DNA from 3 places in the Variovorax sp. 01N425 genome. Region 2 is predicted to be linked to each of the others. Evidence: predicted binding sites of a transcription regulator. Region 2 holds the regulator's gene; each other region holds the start of a gene.
What was found. The regulator LexA, encoded in region 2, represses DNA repair genes until DNA is damaged. The targets are predictions, from matches to a motif close to ACTGTATNNNNATACAGT.

Region 1 (7,097 bases), on a different contig from region 2:
CAGTTGAAGCGCGTGCTCACGCGCCAGGACACATCGATGCGAAGCTCCGTGCCGCCCTCGTGCGGTGTGAGCGTGTAGGCCGAGTCGCGCAGGTCGAAATAGTGGCCGCCGATCACCACGTGGTCGTCCAGCGCGCCGGCGGGAAAGGAATCGGGCGAGAAGCGGTAGCGCCACTTCACGCGCTGCAGCGGCCGCCACTCGGTGATGATCTCGTCGAAGTGCACATCCTTTTGCCACTGCACCTTGCGCACGCGGCCTTCGGGCGTGTCTTGGGTCACGCCCGCCACCGGCATCGGCACGCCGATGCGGTAGGCCCAGGCATCGCCGACCTCGCTCGGGCGGATGCCCTGCGCATTGTTGAGTTCATGCCACACGCGTTCGGCGGGCGCGGCAATGAAGAGGGTGCGCGAGGTGCCCGAGACCTGCTCGGGGTTGGGCCACTGTGGCTCGACGGCGCCGAAGACCAGCGGCAGCAAGGCGAAGCTGTAGAGCGCAGGCCTGGGCCAGTTCGTGACGCGGCAGACGATGCCCATCGCGAGGCCGCCGAGGCTGCCCATGAACGCGAACAGCGGAATGATCACGACCGCACAGACGAGGCCTTCGATGAAGATGGCCAATGTGCCGGCCAGGAACAGGGCCGTGGAGATCCAGGGCATCCAGAGGTAGTAGCCCCAGCTGCGCCGTCCGATGCGCTCGGCCATGTAGACCGTGACCGCGCCGCACACGGCAGGCGCGAGGTAGATGAACGAGCCGAGCATCGCCGAGAAGCGCTGGCCCGGTCCACCGCTGAATGCGATGCGCAGCAGCAATGCCACCAGGGCACCGGCCAGCGCAGGCCAGAACCAGGCGAAGGGCATGTGGCGGATGGAGATGCCGCTCATCGCAGGCGCGGCGGCGGGCGCCGGCGCGGCCGGGCCAGGCCGCTGGGTGTCATCGGGTTCGGTGCTCATTTCAATCTCTTCTCCTCGTCATGTGTTGGTTTTCAGTCGCTGCGCCTGGCCGTCACCATGCAGTAGTCGAAATCGCGCCAGAAAAGGCCCAGCACCAGCGCGCAGTAGCTGGCCACGATGTGCTTGCGGCGCCAGGGGCTGAGCCGCCCGCGCGCCTTCCAGAGTTCGGCCAGCGCGAAGCGCGTGGCCAGCACCGGGATGTGCAGCGCGCTGGGCGCCACGCGCCAGCGCAGCGACCGCACCTCGATGTCGTCGAAGCCGTGGTCGCGCAGCGCGGCGACGAAATCGTCCCGCACCGCCAGCGTGGGCACGGCCCAGCTGTCGGCCCACAGGCGGTGCAGCCAGCCGGCGCTGCGGCCGGGCTTCTCGCGCAGCAGGAAGCCGTCGATCACCGCGAGCCGTGCACCGGGCTTCAGCAGGCGGGCCGCCTCGCGCACGAAATCGGCCTTGGCCGTGCCGCTCGCGTAGCAGGCGCTTTCCACGGCCCAGGCGCCGTCGGCCTGTGCGGTGGGCAGGCCAGTGCGCGTGTAGTCGGCCTCGATGTGCGCCACGCGGTCGGCCACGCCGGCGCCGGCATCGAGCCGCAGCGCGATGCGGTTCTGCACCGCCACGTTGGTGACCGTGACGGCAAAGAGCGACGGGTCGTCGCCCACCAGCGTGCGCGCGGTGGCCCCGGCGCCGCAGCCAAGGTCGACCACGCAGCGGCGCTCTGCGCTTTGGTGCGCTGGCCGGGGCTGGTCGAGCTTGAGCGCGCGGCCGACGGCGCGGTTCATTTCCACCAGCATGCCTTCGCGCCGCAGCGGATTCAGCCCGAGCCGCCAGAAGCCGAAGTGCATGTTGTAGCTGGGACTCCATGCGCGGTAGTCGTCGGCCACCTCGGTGAAATAGTCCTGCGTGTCGGCCTTGGTGATGGAGGCTTCGGGTGCCGCGGATGCCGGAGGCGCAGTGCGGGTGGCCGCAGGACGGAAATCGGGCTGGAAGACCTTGGTCACGAGAGCTCCTTTTTTCAGATCCGGCAATTGCCGCCGGCGCAGGTGCGGGATGAGCGCGCGGCCTTGCCCGCGAGCAGGGTCACCAGCCAGCGCGGCAGCCGGTAGCGGTTGCGCGCGAGCACCGCATAGGCGCGGTCGGCCAGCGGCGCGATGAGCGGCAGGTCGAGCAGCAGGCTGCCGCTTGGCAGCCCGACGGCATCGCGACAGGCGCGGATGGCGGGAACGCCCACGAACAGCTGCCCTGCGGCGTCGACGGCGTGAATGGCAGTCATGAGCGCCTCGCGCGGGGCGGGGCCGGTATTGAAACCGGCGGGTGAGCAGTCGACGAGGTTCAGGCGGGCCGAGGCATCGCGCGCCTTCATTGCGTTCATTTCTGCCGTGCAAAGGACGCAGGTGGCATCGAAGTAGACGGTCAGCGGGTAGGTGGCGATGGTGCGCATGAGTTTGTTTTCGTTGTTTCTGTCAAAACAGAAATGATGAGGCAAAAAAAGAGCGGCTCAGATCATCGGCAGGCTGGCGTGGTGGGCATCGGGGTCGTCGCCATCCTTCTTGGGAGCCGCGGGCGTGGCCGCCGGCGCCGCATCGCCGCGAACGAATTTCTGCACGCTGGCCCCGAGCGTCAGCACCTTGTCGAGCGTGCCGGGCGAGAGCCGCAGCATCTCGTCGGCCCAGGTGGCGAGCTTGCTCATGAGGTCCATGGTGGAGCGGATGCGGTCCTGCGCATCGGCGGGCTCCTTCTGGAAGTCGGGGCTGGAGACGATCTCGCGCAGCACGCGGATGGTCGGGTCGAACTCGCGCTCCTTGCGCTCGCGCACCACGGTGCGGAACAGTTCCCAGACGTCGACGCTGGTTTCGAAATAGTCGCGCCGGTCGCCCAGGATGTGCGTCACGCGCACGAGGTTCCAGGCCTGCAGTTCCTTCAGGCTGTTGCTCACGTTGGAGCGGGCCACGCCCAGCGTGTCGGAGAGCTCTTCTGCATGCATGGGCTTGCCGTGCGCGAACAGCAGCGCGTGGATCTGAGAGACCGTGCGGTTGACGCCCCACATGGAGCCCATTTCTCCCCAGTGGAGAACGAACTTGCGTTGGATGTCGGTGAGTTCCATGCCTCGGAGTCTAGGATTTTAGAAATTTCTGTCAATAGAGAAACTAAAAATCAGCTTGCCTGCGGAAAAGCTTTGGAATACTGTGTAAACATACAGTATTCGAGAGAAAGGACCTGCCATGCCGGCCGCCCGGATTCCCATCCATGCCATCAAGGGCCGCGGCGCGGCCACGCACCTGGCGCACCGCTTTTCGCGCGACGAGCGCAATGCCTTCGACGACGGCTGGGGCACGCTCGAAGAAGGCGCGGCCGAAGCCGAAGAACTGCCGCGGCTTGCCACCGAAGTGCGCTTCGAGGACGTGAAGTCGGTGCTCAACGAAAACGACTCGCCCGATATTTCGTTCGACCGCTCGCTCAACCCGTACCGCGGCTGCGAGCACGGCTGCATCTACTGCTTTGCGCGGCCCACGCACAGCTACCTCAACCTCTCGCCGGGGCTCGACTTCGAGACCAGGCTCATCGCCAAGCGCAACATCGTCGAGGTGCTGCGTGCCGAACTCGGCCGCAGGAGCTACCGGCCCAGCCACATCGCGATCGGCACCGCCACCGATTGCTACCAGCCCATCGAACGCGAACTGCGGCTCACCCGTTCGGTGATCGAGCTGCTGAAGGAAACGCGGCATCCGTTTGCGCTGGTCACGAAATCGAGCGCGGTGGAGCGCGACCTCGACCTGATCGCGCCCATGGCCGCCGAGCACCTGGCCGCGGTGTACATCACCGTGACCACGCTCGACGGCGAGCTGGCCCGCAAGCTGGAGCCGCGCGCCGCCGCGCCGCACCGGCGGCTGCGCACCATACGCACCCTGGCCGAGGCGGGCGTGCCGGTGGGTGTGAGCGTGGCGCCGCAGATTCCCTTCGTCAACGAAGACATGGAACAGGTGCTCGAAGCCGCCTGGGCCGCCGGTGCGCGCAACGCCTTCTACACGGTGATCCGGCTGCCCTGGGAGGTGGCGCCGCTCTTCAAGCAATGGCTCGAGCTGCACTACCCGCAGCGCGCGGACCGCATCATGGCGCGCATCCACGAGATGCGCGGCGGCAAGGACTACGACGCCGACTTCGCCACGCGCATGAAGGGCTCCGGCCTCTGGGCCGACCTGATCCGCCAGCGCTTCGAGAAGGCGGCGAACCGCATCGGCTTCAACCGCGAGCGCATTGCGCTCGACCTCGGCGCGTTCCGGCCGCCTGGCGCGGCGGGGCAGGGCAGCCTGTTCTAGGATGGGCCGCGGCGGTGGCGCCTGTCCCGACGGAAGGTGGATTCAAGTCCCGCCGATGCGCGGAGAAATATCCCCGCGGTTTCACCAGGAAGGGTATGTATGAACGGGCCGTCGCTGGTCGTGATGGGTGTTTCGGGCTGCAGCAAATCGAGCCTCGGCGCCGCGCTGCGCGACCGAGCCGCTGGTGGCACCGGTCGGGCAAGTGAAGGCCTGGTTGCCGGCGGTCTGATTTGCAGGGGGTCAGCCGATGACTTCCGGCCAGTTGGTGTGGAAGAACTCGCCGGCCGGCTTGTCCACGCGCTCGTAGGTGTGGGCCCCGAAGAAGTCCCGCTGCGCCTGCAGCAGGTTCGCGGGCAGCCGCTCGGTGCGGTAGCTGTCGTAGTAGGCGAGCGAGGCACTGAACGCCGGCACCGGAATGCCGTTGCCCACCGCCAGCGCCACCACCTCGCGCCAGTTCTGCTGCGTGCGGTTGAGCAGGTCCTTGAAGAAGGGGTCGAGCATCAGGTTGCCCAGTGACGGGTCGGCGCGGTAGGCGTCGGTGATGCGGTTCAGGAAGCGCGCGCGGATGATGCAGCCGCCGCGCCAGATGGCCGCGATGCCGCCGAGGTCGAGCTTCCACGCCTTCTTCTCGCCCATGGTCTGGATCAGGTCGAAGCCCTGCGTGTAGCTGACCACCTTCGACGCATAGAGCGCATCGTGCACCTTGGCCACCAGCGCCTTCTTGCCGAGCGAGAGTTCGACCTTCGGCCCCTGCAGCAGCTTGCTGGCCGCCACGCGCGCTGTCTTCTGCGACGACAGCACGCGCGCCTCCACGGCGGCGTTGATGGTGCTGATGACCACCGCGTTCTCGGCCGCGTTGACCAGCGTCCACTGCCCCGTGCCCTTCTGGCCGGCCTTGTCGAGAATGAGTTCGACGATCGGCTGGCCGGTTTCCGGGTCCTTCTGCTCGAGCGCCTTGGCGGTGATCTGGATCAGGTAGCTCTGCAGCTCGCCCTCGTTCCATTCGTTGAAGACCGCGGCCATCTCGTCGGTGCTGAAGCCGGCCGCCTTGAACAGGCTGTAGGCCTCGCAGATCAGCTGCATGTCGCCGTACTCGATGCCGTTGTGCACCATCTTCACGTAATGGCCCGCGCCGCCGGGGCCGATGTGGATCACGCAGGGCTCGCCGTCGACCTTGGCCGCGATGCTCTCGAAGATCGGTTTCATCACTTCCCAGGTGGAAAGCGGGCCGCCCGGCATGATCGACGGACCCTTGCGCGCGCCTTCCTCGCCGCCCGAGACGCCGGCGCCGATGAAGCGCAGGCCCTTGGTGGCAAGGTACGCATCGCGGCGCTCGGTGTCGGTGTAGAGGCTGTTGCCGCCGTCGATCACGATGTCGTCCTTGTCGAGCAGCGGGATCAGCTGCTCGATGACCTGGTCGACCGGTGCGCCGGCCTTCACCATGATCTGGATCTTGCGCGGCCGTGCCAGGCTCTGCACGAACTCTTCCAGCGTCTTCGCGCCGACCAGCTTCTTGCCGGGGTTGGCGGCCACGAAGGCCTCGGTGGTGGCTTCGGTGCGGTTGTACACGCTGACCTGGAAGCCGCGGCTTTCCACGTTCAGCACCAGGTTCTGGCCCATCACGGCCAGGCCGATCAATCCGAAATCGCTCTTGTTGTTGCTCATGGCCCTTCTTTCGTCTGCGGTGGATGTGACGGGCATTGTGCCGGGGGCGCCGGGGCGCTGCCGTGGGAGGGCGTCTATACCCGCTTGGCAAGCGCGCGCGGCTTGGGTATGTTGGCGCGATGAACGCAAATGCCTCGCCCGCGGTCCACACCTGGTCCACCGACGCCGTGCCGCCGGCGCAGCGGCTGGACTACTGGATCGGCGCGGTGTGCGAAGGCTTTCTCGAAATGGACGTGACCAGCTCCCTGGCCGGCAGCTTTGGCGCCACGCTCGAATCCGCACCGCTGGGCGCCATCGGCGTGAACCGGGTCCGCGGCAGCGCGCAGGACGTGTACCGCAGGCGCCGGGCCATTGCCCAGAGCCGCAGCAACTACTACTACCTGCTGTGCAAGACCGATTCGCCCTGGGTCGCCGTGCAGGACGGCCGCTCGGCGCGCATGCTGCCGGGCGATCTGGTGCTGGTCGATTCGCGGCGCTGCTATGAACTTCGCCTGCTCCAGTCCGCCGATACGCTGTCGCTCGAACTGCCGACCGCGTGGGTCGAGTCGTGGCTCCCCGATGCCGGCGGGCAGGTGGCGCGGCGCATCGACGGGCAGTCCGGCTGGGGCCGTGTGCTGAGCGGCTTTGCCCAGCAGCTTTCTCCGCAGGGCGCTTTGAAGCCGCCGCTGCCCGCGGCCTTGCTGACCGATCACCTTGGCGGGTTGCTCGCACTTGCCGCCGGCACGGCATGCGATGCGGGCGGGTCGGCCGCGCCCAGCGAAAGCGCCCGTGCCGCGCTGCGCCGCCGCGTGCTCGACGCCACGCGCGAACGCCATGCCGAGCCGGGCCTGACGGCTGCCGGCGTGGCGCGCGGACTGGGCATCTCGGAGCGCAGCCTGCACCGCTGCCTGTGCGAAGGGTCGACCACCTTCGCCGCCGCGCTGACCGGCTTTCGCATGCAGGTGGCGCGGCGGATGCTCGGCGATGCGCGCTTCGATCGCCTGAGCATTGCGGAAATCGGCTTGCGCGTCGGGCTCGCCGATGCGTCCCACTTCGTTCGCCAATTCAGCCGGCATCTCGGCATGACGCCGGGTGCCTGGCGGCGCCAGCGCTGAGGCAAAAGCAAGGCAGCGCAGGCGCAAATCGGCCATGGGCCTGGCAGCCAGCGGCCATTCGCGCCGCCCCGTGTTTCCTA
Region 2 (7,097 bases):
GTCGATGGTGGCGAAATCGGCCACGCCTTCGCCGACGATGCGCAGTGCTTCCGTGCCGTAGCCGCGGCCCGCGTGGTTGACGATGAAGCCCGGCGTGTCCTGCGCCTGCACGGCGCTGTGGCCCATCTGCACCGCATAGCCCGCGAGCTGCTTGCAGACCTCGGCCGAAGTCTTGAAGCCGGCCACCACCTCGACCACCTTCATCAGCGGCACCGGGTTGAAGAAGTGAAAGCCCGCCACGCGCTCCGGATGCGCGAGCCCGGCCGCAATGGCCGTGACCGACAGCGACGAGGTGTTGGTGGCCAGCGTGGTCGTGGGCGCGACCACTGTTTCGAGTTCGCGGAACAGCTTGCGCTTGACTTCGAGGTCTTCGACCACCGCTTCGATGACCAGGTCGCACTGGGCCAGTGCCCCGACCGAGTCGACCGCCTTCACGCGGGCGATTTGCGCATCGCGCGCCGCGGCGTCGATCTTGCCCTTCTCGTGCAGCTTGTTCCATTGGGCCGCGAGGGCTTCGCGCCCGCGTTCGGCGGCACCTGCAAAACTGTCGAGCAGCAGCACTTCGCTGCCCGCCTGGGCCGCGATCTGTGCGATGCCTCGGCCCATGGCGCCGGCGCCGACGACGCCGATCCGGGTGTAGTTGACTGTCATTGGAAAAGATCTTCGCTGGTTGGAGGGTGTCCGGGGCCGCCTGCAGGCACCGGGCCCGGAGTTTGCGCAGCCTTCGATTTTGCAGCCATCGGCCGCAGGGGCATGCCGGGTTTTACGCGGGGCCGCCGCGCGGTCAGGCCGGCCGGCGGCTGCGGTCGATGGCCACGCTCAGGCCGATGGCCGCGAGCAGCAGGGCAAAACCGGCCCAGTTCATCCACGCGACCGCGTCGTTGGCAAGCAGCCATCCACCCAGCCCGGCACCCACCGCCTGGCCGACATAGATGCCGGAACTGTTCAGCGCCACCGAGCCCGGCGCGAGCGCGGGGGCCAGGCCGACCAGCCGCGCCTGCTGCGCCGAATTGGTCGCGAAGCAGCCCAGCCCCCAGGGCACGAGCACCGCCGCCAGCCACGGCAGCGTACCGGCCCATGGCCAAAGGAAGAGGCTCAGCGCGATCAGCGAACTCGTCAGCAGCACCATGCGGCCCGCGCCCACGCGGTCGATGAACCGGCTCACGAGCATGTTGCCCGCAAGGCCGAACACGCCGAACAGCGCCCACATCAGGCTCAGCATGGTGGGGTCCGCGCCGAAGTCCCGCTTCAGGATCGGCCCGAAATAGCTGAACAGCACGAACTGGCCAGCCCCCTGCAGCGCTGTGACCGAGACGATGCCCATCAGCACCGGGCTGCGCAGCACGCGCGCCCAGGCGGCCGCCGTCAGCGCCGCGGGGCGGATGCCCTGCGGCAGGGTCAGCCAGATCGATGCCGCACTGGCGATGCTCAGCAGCGCGATCGCTCCGAAAGCCATGCGCCAGCCGAGATGGCCGCCCACCAGCGCACCGATGGGCAGCCCGAGCACCGAGGCCAGCGACCAGCCCAGGAAGACGAAAGTCACGGCGCGGCCGCGATGCTCCGGCGGCACCAGCATGCCGGCGCAGGCCGCAGCCTGGGGCGTGAAGATGGCGGGCGCCACCACCGTGAGCATGCGCACCGGCAGCAGGGCACCGAAGCTCGGCATCAGCGCCGCAATGGCATGCCCGGCCGCGTACCAGAGCAGGGTGAGGGCGAGCAGCTGGCGGCGGTCCCAGCCTGCGACAGCTGCCGCCAGCAGCGGCGCGCCCAGGCACATCACGACCGCGGCCACCGTGATCAGCTGGCCCGCAGTCGCCACAGAGACAGACAGCGACGCGCTGATTTCATTGAGCGTGCCGGGCACCACCATCACGCCCGTGCCGATCACGAAATTGCCGGCCAGCAAGGCCCACAGTGCGCCCCGGGGCGCGGCCCGGCGGCTCATGGATTCACCGGCGAACCTGCAGCGCGCCGGGGTTCACGATGTTGGTGGGGTTGCCCTTGATGAAGCTCACGACATTGTCGAAAGCCTGGCCGAAATAGCTTTCGTAGCTGTCCTGCTCGACATAGCCGATGTGCGGCGTGCAGATGCAGTTCTCCAGCCGCAGCAGCGCATGGCCCTGCAGCGGCGGCTCGCTCTCGAACACGTCGACCGCCGCCAGTCCGGGCCGGCCGCGGTTGAGCGCAGCAAGCAGCGCATCGGCCTCGACCAGTTCGGCGCGCGAGGTGTTGACGAAGAGCGCGGTCGGCTTCATGCGCGAAAGATCCTCGAGCTTGACCAGACCGGTGGTTTCCTCGTTGAGCCGCAGATGCACCGACAGCACGTCGGCCGCGGCGAAGAACTCGTGGCGGTTCTGCGCCACCTGGAAGCCGTCGGAGCGTGCCTTGGCACAGCTTGCCTCGCGCCCCCAGATCACCACCTGCATGCCGAAGGCCTGTCCGTAGCGCGCCACCAGCTGGCCGATGCGGCCGTAGCCCCAGATGCAGAGCGTCTTGCCCTTGAGCACCGAGCCCAGCCCGAAATTGGGCGGCATGGAGGCCGACTTGAGCCCCGATTGCTGCCAGGCCCCGTGCTTGAGGTTGCTGATGTACTGCGGCAGGCGGCGCATGGCCGCCATGATCAGTGCCCAGGTCAGCTCGGCAGGCGCCTGCGGCGAGCCGGTGCCCTCGGCCACCGCCACGCCGCGCTCCGTGCAGGCCGTGACATCGATATGGCCGCCCACGCGCCCGGTCTGCGAAATGAGCTTGAGCTTGGGGAGCTTTTCGATCAGCTGGCGAGAGATGTGGGTGCGCTCGCGGATCAGCACGATCACGTCGGCATCCTTCAGCCGCACCGAGAGCTGCCCGATGCCCTTGACCGTGTTGGTGTAGACCTTGGCTGCATACGCGTCCAGCTTGGCGGCGCAGCGCAGCTTGCGCACGGCGTCCTGGTAATCGTCGAGGATCACAATGTTCATGGCGTGCCATTGTGCCTCGCAGCATTGGCATGGCGCGCGTGTGAACGTTTGGATACCCACCCCGGGTAGCGGTCACCGGGGGTGCACGGGTTCAGTGCAGCTGGGTGGAGCGGGGCGAGGGGCTGATGGCTTCCATCGCCTCGAGTGCCGCCAGCCGGTCGAGCTCGGCGCAGACATCGGCCATGCGGCCCGAGATCACCATGCGGTTGGTGCTGCGTTTGTCGCCTTGGCGGCCGTCGACCACCCGGATGACGCGCAGCGGCCGCACGGGCGCCGGCGCTGCGCTGGGCGCTGCCGCCTGCGCGCGGGCCGTGCAGGCCGGCCGGACCGCGACGTAGCGCAACCCGGCGGATGTGCCGGCGGCGTCGCGACGGGCCGGGCGGCGCGCTGGCAGCAGCCGGCTTGCAAGCGATTGCAGCGGCATCCACAAATCAGCGATGGCGAGGAGGGCGATTCCCATGTGAACTCCAAAAAAGTCTGAGGTTGAACACAGGCAGGATTTCTTTGAATGGACGCAACAGGGTGATGGCGACAAAGCGCCATACGCCCGCCACCTGTTGCGGCCGGATGGGGTGCAGGCCGCGCGGCCTACATCAGCATGGTGTTGCGGATGAGGCCCACCGCCAGGCCTTCGATCTCGAAGGGCTCGCCGGGCTGGACCACGATGGTCGGGTAGTCGGGGTTTTCAGCGTGCAGCTCGATGACCTGCTTGTTGCGCTTGAGGCGCTTGACCGTGACCTCGTCGCCCAGGCGTGCCACCACGATCTGGCCGTTGCGCGCCTCCTTGGTGGCCTGGACCGCGAGCAGGTCGCCGTCCATGATGCCGGCATCGCGCATGGACATGCCGCGCACCTTGAGCAGGTAGTCGGGCTGGCGCTGGAACAGCGTGTTCTCGACGTAGTAGGTCTGGTCGACGTGCTCTTGCGCGAGGATTGGCGAGCCCGCCGCCACACGGCCGATGAGGGGCAGCGCGAGCTGCGACATGCCGGGCAGCGAGAGGGAGAACTGGCCGCCTTCGCGGTGGCGCGACTCGTTGAGCGAACGCAGCGCGTCGCCCTTGAGCCGGATGCCGCGCGAAGTGCCGCTCACGAGTTCGATCACGCCCTTGCGGGCCAGGGCCTGCAGGTGCTCCTCGGCGGCATTGGCCGACTTGAAACCCAGCTCATTGGCGATTTCGGCCCGCGTAGGCGGCGCGCCGGTACGGGCGATGGCGCTCTGGATCAAGTCCAGGATCTGCTGCTGGCGGGCGGTAAGCTTCACGGCGAACTGCATATGTGGTTCCTTGCGGCACTGGCTGAATATCCAGTACCTGTATTTTTAACCAGTTTTTAAAAGTTGGCAACCCATGGTTAATTCCCTTTCCTCCGGCCTGCGGCGCATCGTGGTCCTGGGCACCGGCGGCACCATCGCAGGCCGGGCCGCGAGCGGTGCCGACAACATAGGCTACACCGCCGGAGAAGTGGGTGTGGCGGACCTGCTCGGCGGCATCGATGCGCCCGCAGGGCTGGCGCTCGTGGCGGAGCAGGTGGCGCAGCTCGACAGCAAGGACATGGCTTTCGACGTCTGGCTGCAGCTCGCCAGGCGCTGCGCCTCCTGGCTGGCCGAGGCCGACGTGGCGGGCGTGGTGATCACGCACGGCACCGACACCATCGAGGAAACGGCTTTCTTCCTCCAGGCGGTGCTTGCGGCCGGCAAGCCCGTGGTGCTGACCTGCGCCATGCGCCCGGCCAGTTCGCTTTCGCCCGACGGTCCGCAGAACCTGCGCGATGCCATCGCCGTGGCGGCCACGCCGGCGGCGCACGGCGTGACGGTGGTCTGCGCGGGTGCCATCCACGGCGCGCTCGATGTGCAGAAGGTGCACACCTACCGCCCCGACGCGTTTTCATCGGGCGATGCCGGGCCGGTCGGCTATGTGGAAGAGGGGGCAGTGCGGCGCCTGCGCGACTGGCCGCAGCCGATGGGCGCGGTCCCGAAAATTCCTGAGCCAAAGGCAGGCGCGGCGGTGCGCTGGCCCCGGGTCGAGATCGTCACCAGCCATGCGGGTGCAAGCGGCGCGCTCGTCGACCTGCTGCTGCAGGAGCGGGCATCGGGCGTTGCCGAGCCGGTTCGCGGGCTGGTCGTGGCCGCGACCGGCAATGGCACGGTGCACCATGCGCTGGAGGCTGCGGCGCTGCGGGCTCAGGATGCCGGCGTGGCGGTGCTGCGTGCCACCCGCTGCGCAAACGGACGCATCCTGCCGAAGTCCGGCGATCCGCTGCGGGACGCCGGTGCGCTCACGCCCGTCAAGGCGCGCATCGCGCTGATGCTGGAACTGATGGAAACGGTGGCCGCCTGAACGGCGGCCGCGCGCAGCCGACGAGATTCAGCTGCTGAGGGCCGCGAGTGCGCGCTGCTTGATCTCTTCGACGCTGCCCACGCCCTGGATGGCGCGGTACTTCGGCGCCGAGGCCGGATCGGCCTTGGCCCAGGCCGAGTAGTAGTCGACCAGCGGACGCGTCTGCTGGCTGTAGACCTCGAGCCGCTTGCGCACGGTTTCTTCCTCGTCGTCCTTGCGCTGGATCAGGTCTTCGCCCGTGATGTCGTCCTTGCCTTCGACCTTGGGCGGATTGAACTTGACGTGGTAGGTACGGCCCGACGCAGGATGCGAGCGGCGGCCGCTCATGCGTTCGATGATGTCGCTGAACGGCACGTCGATTTCGAGCACGTAGTCGAGCTTGACGCCGGCCGCCTTCATGGCGTCGGCCTGCGGAATGGTGCGCGGGAAGCCGTCGAACAGGAAACCGCCGGCGCAATCGGGCTGCGCGATGCGTTCCTTCACAAGGTTGATGATCAGGTCGTCGCTCACGAGCCCGCCGGACTCCATGACGGCCTTGGCCTGCTGCCCGAGCGGGGTGCCGGCCTTGACGGCGGCGCGCAGCATGTCGCCGGTCGAAATCTGAGGAATGCCGTATTTCTGGCAGATGAAGGCTGCTTGCGTGCCTTTGCCCGCCCCGGGCGCGCCCAGCAAAATTAGTCTCATGGTGTCCTCGGAGGGTTCTTCGATCTTGTGTCGCGCCCAGCGTCAGCCCGGGAGCGGGGCAAGGCGGAATTGCGTCGAGGATAGCATGCGACAGCGTGAAGAATTTCCGCTGCCGCCCTCGCAGCAGCGCACTTTTTCAGCGCGCCGGATCGGCGGCGAAGACCGCGCGCACGCGCTCGAGGTCTGCGGGAGTATCGACGCCAGGCCCCGGCGCGACATGGCTGACGTGCACCGCGATGCGATGCCCGTGCCACAGCGCGCGCAGTTGTTCGAGCGCTTCGGTGGCCTCGACGGGTGCGGGTGCCAGCGAAGGAAAGCTGCGCACGAAGCCGGCGCGGTAGCCATAGATGCCGATGTGCCGCAGCGGCGCCGGTGCGGGCAGCACGGAAGGCGGCGCACCGTTGGCGGAACCGTCGCGCCACCACGGAATGGGCGCGCGGCTGAAGTACAGCGCATTGCCCTGCGCATCGAGCACCGCCTTCACCACGTTCGGGTTCAGGAAGTCGTCGAGCGAGTCGATCTCGTGGGCCGCGGTGCTCATGGCGGCTTCCGGGTGGGCGGCCAGCGCGGAGGCCACGGCGTCGATGAGCGCAGGGTCGATCAGCGGCTCGTCGCCCTGGACATTGACGATGATGTCGCTGCCGTCCAGCCCCAGTTGCTCGCAGGCTTCGGCCAGGCGGTCGGAGCCGCTCGGGTGGTCCTGGCGGGTCAGGATGGCTTCCACGCCATGCCTTGCGCAGGCCTCGACGATGGCCGCGTCGTCGCCCGCCACCACCACGCGCGCGGCGCCGGATTGGCTGGCACGCCGGGCCACGCGCACCACCATGGGCAGGCCGGCAATGTCGGCCAGCGGCTTGTTGGGCAGCCGCGTCGAAGCCAGCCGGGCCGGCACCAGGACGGTGAAGCTCACAGCCCCAGCTCTTCGTCGGACAGGGTGCGGGCCTCGTTCTCGAGCAGCACGGGGATGCCGTCGCGCACCGGATAGGCCAGGCGTGCGCTGCGCGAGCAGAGCTCCTGCTTCTCCGGGTTCCAGGTCAGCGGGCCCTTGGTGACGGGGCAGACGAGCAGTTCAAGCAGCTTGGTATCCATCGAGCGATGATAGCTTTGCGTCGAGCGCCGCG
Region 3 (7,097 bases), on a different contig from region 2:
CCAAACTCAACGGTATCGGCTGACGACGAGTAGTCGCCATACACCCCAAGTCCTTTGATCTTCTTGATCCCCTTCAGCATTGTCCCTCCTGATACAAGCGGCGCCAGGTTGAAAAACGTTGCCGAAGCGAGGCATGAAGTAGCTCGGGCAGCGAGAGGCCGCTCTCTGGCGGCTCCGACCCAAAGGCGCCGATCGAACTCGCACCACTATAGGGTTATAGCTTTCCATCGTAACGGAATGGGTCGGAGGCCATTCGTCAGACCGATGGCGAATCGGCGATGGCTCCCTCGGATGTTGTAGTCGACAGGCGCGTGCTTGCCTCGCATGCATCCCGCTTTGTGCGCATGCAGATTGTCCTACTCGAGCAGACGCACGACGCTTTGGTCAAGCGCGGCACGGAAGGCTTCGAACCGTTCCAGGCGTAGGCCGTCGGCCTTCGCCTCGAAGTTGCGGATCTGCTCAATTGCGGGCGCCAAGATTGAGTTGTTCGCGACCAGGGTTTCCTTTGCAGCAATGCGGTGCAGCAAAGATCGACACAAGTGCCGCCCCTGGGCCGTCAGCCCGGTGAAGAGTACTACGGCGCTTACATCGGTCTCCGACCTCATGTAGCGAACGTGTTCATCGTATCGATGAAACCTTGGGTGGAACGCATCTGTGAACTCCCGGGCCCTCGGGTATCGGCGCCGCGCCTTCGCGATGGTGCCCCACACGCTATCAGTCTTGGCGCCATTGCAGTCGCTGCAGGCCACCGCCAGATTCCAGAACTCGAACGAGAACTGCGGATAGTGCCGCCGCGGTAAGACGTGCTCGATGGGCTTGGCGTACGCCGTGCTAACCAACCATCGGCGGCAATAGCAGCATCGTCCACCCTGCAACTCCAACAGCCTGCGCCTGAAGGCAGACTTGATGGCGGCGCCCTTGACGGTCCCCAGCCCCGTGACGTCCATCAACGAATCCAGCATCGGCCAAACGTCGACAAACGGACGTAGGCGCGCCTGAGTCCATAGGCTCCGAAGCAGTTCCTGCGTTCGCGGGACATGCTTCTTGGTTCCGTGCGCCCGACCGAGGTACAGCTTGATTTCCACGCGCATCTCAGCCCGCGAAGGATGCGTTCCTTTGAACCAGCTCATTCGGCGATTTTTCGATGGATTCCAGCCAGCTCATCGAGGGCTGCTCGAGTGCGAGCGACGAGTTCAAGGTCGTCCCGCGCATGCGACAGCTGTGCCGAGTCCGCCTGCCGAATAATTCGGTCCATCAACTCCAGCTCTTCGTGCAACGACTCTGCGGTGGGAAGGTCCGTTTCATGTATTGGCGACTTGGCGTTTACACGTTGGATGGCCGCCGACACCATCAAAGCGCATCGCTCATGCACCTGCCGATTGTTGGCCGTGTAGGTCCGGAATCCATCGAACAAGGCAGTCTCGACCGATCGACGCTGACGAACACTGAGTTCCGTCAGCGCATGCCGGCGGGCGACGAAGCACTGGTCGTCACGATGCGTCGCGCTGGCGACGATGACGGGCGAGTGCGTTGCCACGACGATCGAGCAACCCAGTCCGGAGCCGACGATTTCCAACATTGCCGGGATGGCGCGCTGCCAGCTCACGTGAAGACTCAACTCGGGCTCGTCGACCAGGACCACGGTGTCGTGGCCAGCGTAGGCAGTGAGCTTGAGCGCAAGGGTCAGCAGCTGCTGCTCACCCGAGCTCAACTCGCCAAAAGTCGTGATCGAACTTTGCGATTCCTGCCGCATGAGACCAAGCGCGTACTTGCTGGGAGCCGCGCTCTGAAGGATGCGCGCGTTCTCATCAGTGCTTTCCGTAAGCTGCTGCAGGTCTGAGTAGCGTGAGCGGTCGTCATCGAACGAGCTCTTCAGATCGAGTGGCACCAAGTAACGACGCTCACCGAAGCCGAGGTGCCTTACGACTGCATTGAAGACCTCGAGCCGTTGGGCACTCACGTGGATCTCGCGAATCATGCGAATGACGTCCGCCGAAGTGCGGTCCAGCGCGATGCCGCGTTCCGAAGTGCGGGCTCCGACATAGATGAAGGATTGCCCGTCGTTCTTGGGCCGCTGAAATGGGAATCTATCGGTCAATCCGAACGAGATGCCCACGACGCGCTGGCCTTGCTGCACCAGACGTTCTGCCAGATCACCGAGCAAAACGCTCTTGCCCTCGCCGTTGTTGCCGATGACGTAAATGCGTGTGCCAATGTCATGTCCTTGCCGCAGTGCCCGTAGCACGGGCTCGCAGTTGAGCAGTGGCATGAACGTCTTGCGCTTCTTCTCCGTCTCCGCGCCTCCGAGATAGACGGACGCGGCGAGCTTGTAGGCGTTCTTGGCGAGTTCTCCGGTACGAACGCGCCGACAGACACCTTCAACATCCCGGTACCCGTCCTTGAAGTAGGCCTCCAGCGTCGCCTCGAGGTCCTCGGAGCCGGATCGGCGCTGTTTTGCGAATCTTGGAGAAGGCCACCCGTCTGGCTCGCCAAGCGACACGATGGCAGCCACGAACGCCATGAGTGGGCCGATCTCGCGAAGTTCACCTCTGCCGGCGAGACTCTTCGCATCCACCATAAGCACATGGTCGCTGGGCTTTTCTTCTCCGAGGAGCCAAGCCGAAACCTGCTTGCTCGATCCATCGCGGCGATCCTGGGGCAAGTCAATCACCGCCAGCAGCCGACCGCTGCGAACGAGGTGTCCTCGGAGGGCGCCCCGCCACCCCATGGCCGATCGATCGGCACCAGGAACAACGATCAGTCCCACGTTGAAATCGGATCTGTTCTGCAGCAGTTGGTCCAGCGCCTCTAGCGAGGTTTGGTGGTCAGCCCATCTTGGTGAATGTGGTCGCTGTCTGGTGGCAACTCGGCGTGGATGATCAACCAACAGAAAGCGATGAGCAACGAAAGAGGCAAGATCATCCTCACGGGGCGGGCGGTCCTCCGCATCAATGCCGTGCAGGTCGAGTCGAAGACCGATAAAGAAGCTCAGACGGTCCATTGCCGCAATGCGCGCGCTCGTCTCCACATTGAGGACAGCGTGCCGCAATACCGCGAATTCGCCTGTCGTTGCAAAGTACTCCGAGACGCGTTCGATCCGTGGGGAGAGGTGCGCAGCCAAAGCGGCCGCCGTATCGCCACTGCGGTACCCGGTCGCCGTCAGGCGGCTGACGACTCGATGAAACACCTCATCGAAGCAGCTCAGCAGAAATTCGCGCCGGGAGCCCCAGGCCCCTTGGAAGTGATTGAGCAGCCTGACGATGCCGCCGAATGCTTCGATGGATCCGACCTCGCGGGGAACGTCAGCTTGGCCGGAACTCCGGAAGACGCTGGCCAGTGCATCGCAAGCGCCAAACCATGTTTGCTGAAACTGATGCTCATCCTGGGGTGGATTTGCCGTACTGAGGACCTCAAACGCTTTCCGCACTTGGTCGGTCACCTCGCCGGTCAAAAACCCGGGCGAATGCGCCGCGCAGGTGAGCCCGAGTACCATCAGCGCGAACTGCTCGAACCCCCCTTCCCGCAGCCCGGAGGGGACGCGCAGCAGGCGAAGTGCCTCCCAGAACTTGGCCGTCTGCACGGCCCGCTCATCAATCATTCTTTCTTCCTTGGAAGACTGCCAGCTTCGGCTGGGGCTATGGGGCCAGCATTACACCATCAAGCCATCGCGTACCGTTCGAATCAGAACGGGACTTTGCGAATATTTCCCTAGGTTCGATGTGATCTCCAGTTGGCCGCTTCCAGCGGCGGCCGTCGTTCAGCCACTGGCTGACGAACAGCACCCTGTCTCGAGCTCCCATCGAGAAAGCAGTTGTACGCGCGCTCTATGCCGCCAGCTTGTTCTCGTAATACGGCCGCTCGCGATCATCAAGGATCGCGTACGCGGCGTGGAGGTTCGCGCGATCCGGCTTCAGCCAAGCATCGACGTTCTCCGCCTTGATCGGGATGATGCAACGGTCGTGCCCGGCGGCGGCAATCTCCTCCGGCGGTTCATCGGTGATCGCTGCGAACGAGAGCAGGTCCGGCTCGCCCGGTCCTAACCACTGCGACCAGAGGCATGCGACCAGCATGTCCTGCTGGGGCCGCGGCCGGAATTCAAGCACCACATCTTCGCCGTCTCGTTTGACGTGTTCATAGAAGGCATTGACGACCATGATCCCGTGCGACAAGCCGAACAGGTCCTTCCAGAACCCCTCTAGGTTGTCGCGCCTGGCGTTGTAGGTGCCCGGGTAAAGCGAATCGAACTTCGCCAGCTTGCCGGCGGGCCGGCATTGGTAGCGCATCGGCTTGACCAGCCGCTGGCCGTCCTCCCAGATCATCACCGGCGCGTACCCCCCCGGAAAGATCCGTGCGTCTCGCGGTTCGAGCTCGACACGGTTCAGGTCCGCCAGTTTGCCGAGATCCCATTCGATCTTCGCCGTGGCGATCCGCACATCCTCCGCGGCCTTCTTCGTTTCCTTGACCTGGAGCTTGCGTTCGGCGTCGGCGAGGCGCTTGCGCTGCTTGAAGAAATCCTGCTCGAGCGCCATGGCCTGTTCGGCATTGAACGCGTCGATCAGGCCCTTGATCTCCCGCTCCTCGTCGGACTCCGGGTTCATGAACGCCGCGTCGACGGCCTTCGGAATCTTGATCCTGAGGTTGCCCTGGCGCTCGTAGTACAGCTTGGCGAACGCGCGCAGCGACAAGACGCCGCCGAACAGGCGGAAGAACCGCTTGTAGTCCGCGCGGATCTGGGCTGAGTAGCACATGCGTCCCATTGTGGCGGCGGTCCCGGCTTCGCCGGACGGGGATTTTCCTTGGGAGTGCAGGCGGGCCGGATTTCACAAAGTGGCATGGGCGGGGCAAATTTGTAAACCTTCTTGCTCACTCGCCTATGCCGGACGGATACTGTTCATCCATACAGCATCTGGAGTCCTTGTGGCCATCCCCCTGTCATGGGCCGATGGCGATGAAGCGCCGTCGGCCCGCGAAAGTTCACCGCCGTCGGAGCGGCCATGGCGCCCGGCCGTCGTGCTGCCGCACGCGGTCGAATCGGCCGTCTGGCGCGGCGATGCGCTCGGCACGCCGGTCACTTCGGCCGTGAGCACAGGGTTCGAACGCCTGGATGCCGAACTGCCGGGCGGCGGCTGGCCCTGCCAGTCGCTGACCGAGGTGCTGCAGGTCCAGCCCTCGGTCCTCGAATGGCGGCTGCTCGCGCCCGCCATGCGCACGCTGGTCGCACAGGGCCGGCAGATCGTGGTGATCGGCCCGCCGAGGGCTCCGCACCTGCCGGGGCTGCACCACCTCGGCCTCGACGAGCGCCACCTGGTCTGGATCGCCGCCGACAAGCCGGTCGAGCGCCTGTGGGCGACCGAGCAGCTCATCAAGGCCAATGCCGCCGGCATGCTCGTGAGCTGGCTGCCGCAGGCCCGCCAGGAGCAGATCCGGCGCCTGCAGGTCTGCGCCCAGGGCTGCGACGGACCCGTCATCCTGTGCCGGCCGGCCGCCGCCGAGCACGAGGCCTCGGCCGCCCCGCTGCGGCTGCAGGCGCGCTTCGGCCTCGACTGGGAGCTGCGCATCCACCTGCTCAAGCGCAAGGGGCCGCCGCACGAGGGGGAACTGACGCTTCCCTCGGTGCCCGGGGGCTTGGAGGCCATCCTCACGCCGCGTCTTCGCCACCCGAGCCGCCTGATCGCGGCGCGTCAATCCCGTGAGCTTTCCCATGCTGTGGGCAGCCCTTCTTCCCGACAGCCTGCCGGCCGACCCGCAGCCGCGCACTGAGGCACTCGACGGCCTCGCAACGTGGTGCCTGCAATTCACGCCCCGCGTCGCGGTCCTCGAAGCGCTTCTGCCGTGCCCGGCGGTCGTGATGGAAGTCGAACAGAGCGTGCGCCTGTTCGGCGGCAAGCGCCGCCTGGTCGAGCGCGTGCGCGAGGAATGCCCCGACCTCGGAGTCCGGCAGCTGAGCTGGGCGCCGACCAGCCTCGCCGCGCTCGCGGTGGCCCGGGCCGGTCTCTCGAACGGTTTCGCGAAGCCGCTCACCCAATTGCTCGATGCGCTGCCGATCGAAACCCTGACGCAGGTCGCGGCTCACCAGGCGACGCTCGCCCGCCTGGGTTGCCGCACGCTGGGCGAAGTGCGGGCCTTGCCGCGCGGCGGCCTGAGCCGCCGCTTCGATGCCCAACTGCTGGCGGCCCTCGACCAGGCCTACGGGCTGCGGCCGGAGACCGAGACCTACCCCTGGGCACAGCTGTCGGAGACCTTCCGCGCCAGGCTCGAGCTGATGGCGCGGGTCGAGCACGCGCCGGCCATGCTGTTCGGGGCGCGCCGCCTGATGCTGCAGATGGCGGGCTGGCTCATGGCGCGGCGGTCCGGCGTGACCGCGTTCACGCTGCGCTGGTGCCATGACGCGATGCGCGCCAGGACCGCCGGTGACGGCGGCGAACTCACCGTCCGCACCGCCCAGGCCACGCGCGACACCGAACACCTGATGCGGCTGCTGGCCGAGCACCTGGGCAAGGTCGAGCTGCTCGCGCCCGTGGGCGACCTGGAGCTGCTGGCGACCGAAGTGCAGTCGCTGGAGGAGAAGAGCCGCTCGATGCTGCCGGAGGCACGGCAATCGGGCGAGAGCCTGGCGCTGGTGCTCGAGCGCATCGCAGCGCGGTTCGGGCCCGACCGCGTGCTGCGCCCGGTCCTCCTCGAAGACCACCGGCTGGAGTGGATGTGCCGCTGGCGTCCGGCGCCCGAACCGGCGCCGCGCACGACCTCCCGCACGGTCGACGTGCCGCAGCCGACCTTCATCCTGCCGAAGCCGCTGCGTCTCGCAACCCAGCACAACCGGCCGATCTACCAGGGCGTGCTGCAGCTGCTCGCCGGGCCGCACCGCGTCGAGGGCGGATGGTGGGACCGCACGCTGGAGGGCGACGGGAGGAATCGGAGTGACGGTGCGCAAGAGACCACGCGCCAGGCGAGCCGCGATTACTGGGTGGCCGTGAGCGAGCACGCCGGCGTGCTGTGGATCTTCCAGATGCGTCTCGCGCAGGACGAGACCGCCTGGTTCCTGCACGGCACCTTCGCCTGAGAGGCCTCCCGTGGACCTGCCCGAGTACGCCGAGCTG

Region 1: the regulator LexA is predicted to act here: its motif matches at 3,125-3,142, upstream of AC1DSC_RS02245 (PA0069 family radical SAM protein).
Region 3: the regulator LexA is predicted to act here: its motif matches at 4,887-4,904, upstream of imuA (translesion DNA synthesis-associated protein ImuA).

Annotation. Positions count from the first base shown of each region.
Region 1 is NZ_JBFTRJ010000001.1:458,444-465,540, forward strand. Features, by position in the region: gene AC1DSC_RS02225 (polyketide cyclase) at 1-950, opposite strand, end outside; gene AC1DSC_RS02230 (SAM-dependent methyltransferase) at 983-1,942, opposite strand; gene AC1DSC_RS02235 (thiol-disulfide oxidoreductase DCC family protein) at 1,957-2,382, opposite strand; gene AC1DSC_RS02240 (GbsR/MarR family transcriptional regulator) at 2,440-3,045, opposite strand; gene AC1DSC_RS02245 (PA0069 family radical SAM protein) at 3,164-4,258, shown strand; gene gnd (decarboxylating NADP(+)-dependent phosphogluconate dehydrogenase) at 4,499-5,923, opposite strand; gene AC1DSC_RS02255 (AraC-like ligand-binding domain-containing protein) at 6,043-7,017, shown strand.
Region 2 is NZ_JBFTRJ010000020.1:108,777-115,873, forward strand. Features, by position in the region: gene AC1DSC_RS28615 (3-hydroxyacyl-CoA dehydrogenase) at 1-651, opposite strand, end outside; gene AC1DSC_RS28620 (MFS transporter) at 785-1,945, opposite strand; gene AC1DSC_RS28625 (D-2-hydroxyacid dehydrogenase family protein) at 1,950-2,957, opposite strand; gene AC1DSC_RS28630 (hypothetical protein) at 3,049-3,417, opposite strand; gene lexA (transcriptional repressor LexA) at 3,546-4,229, opposite strand; gene AC1DSC_RS28640 (asparaginase) at 4,303-5,292, shown strand; gene adk (adenylate kinase) at 5,320-5,976, opposite strand; gene kdsB (3-deoxy-manno-octulosonate cytidylyltransferase) at 6,113-6,886, opposite strand; gene AC1DSC_RS28655 (Trm112 family protein) at 6,883-7,065, opposite strand; gene lpxK (tetraacyldisaccharide 4'-kinase) at 7,046-7,097, opposite strand, start outside.
Region 3 is NZ_JBFTRJ010000029.1:8,032-15,128, forward strand. Features, by position in the region: gene AC1DSC_RS31285 (AAA family ATPase) at 1-80, opposite strand, end outside; gene AC1DSC_RS31290 (HNH endonuclease) at 357-1,130, opposite strand; gene AC1DSC_RS31295 (AAA family ATPase) at 1,127-3,598, opposite strand; gene AC1DSC_RS31300 (SOS response-associated peptidase family protein) at 3,825-4,748, opposite strand; gene imuA (translesion DNA synthesis-associated protein ImuA) at 4,918-5,760, shown strand; gene AC1DSC_RS31310 (Y-family DNA polymerase) at 5,702-7,060, shown strand; gene AC1DSC_RS31315 (error-prone DNA polymerase) at 7,071-7,097, shown strand, end outside.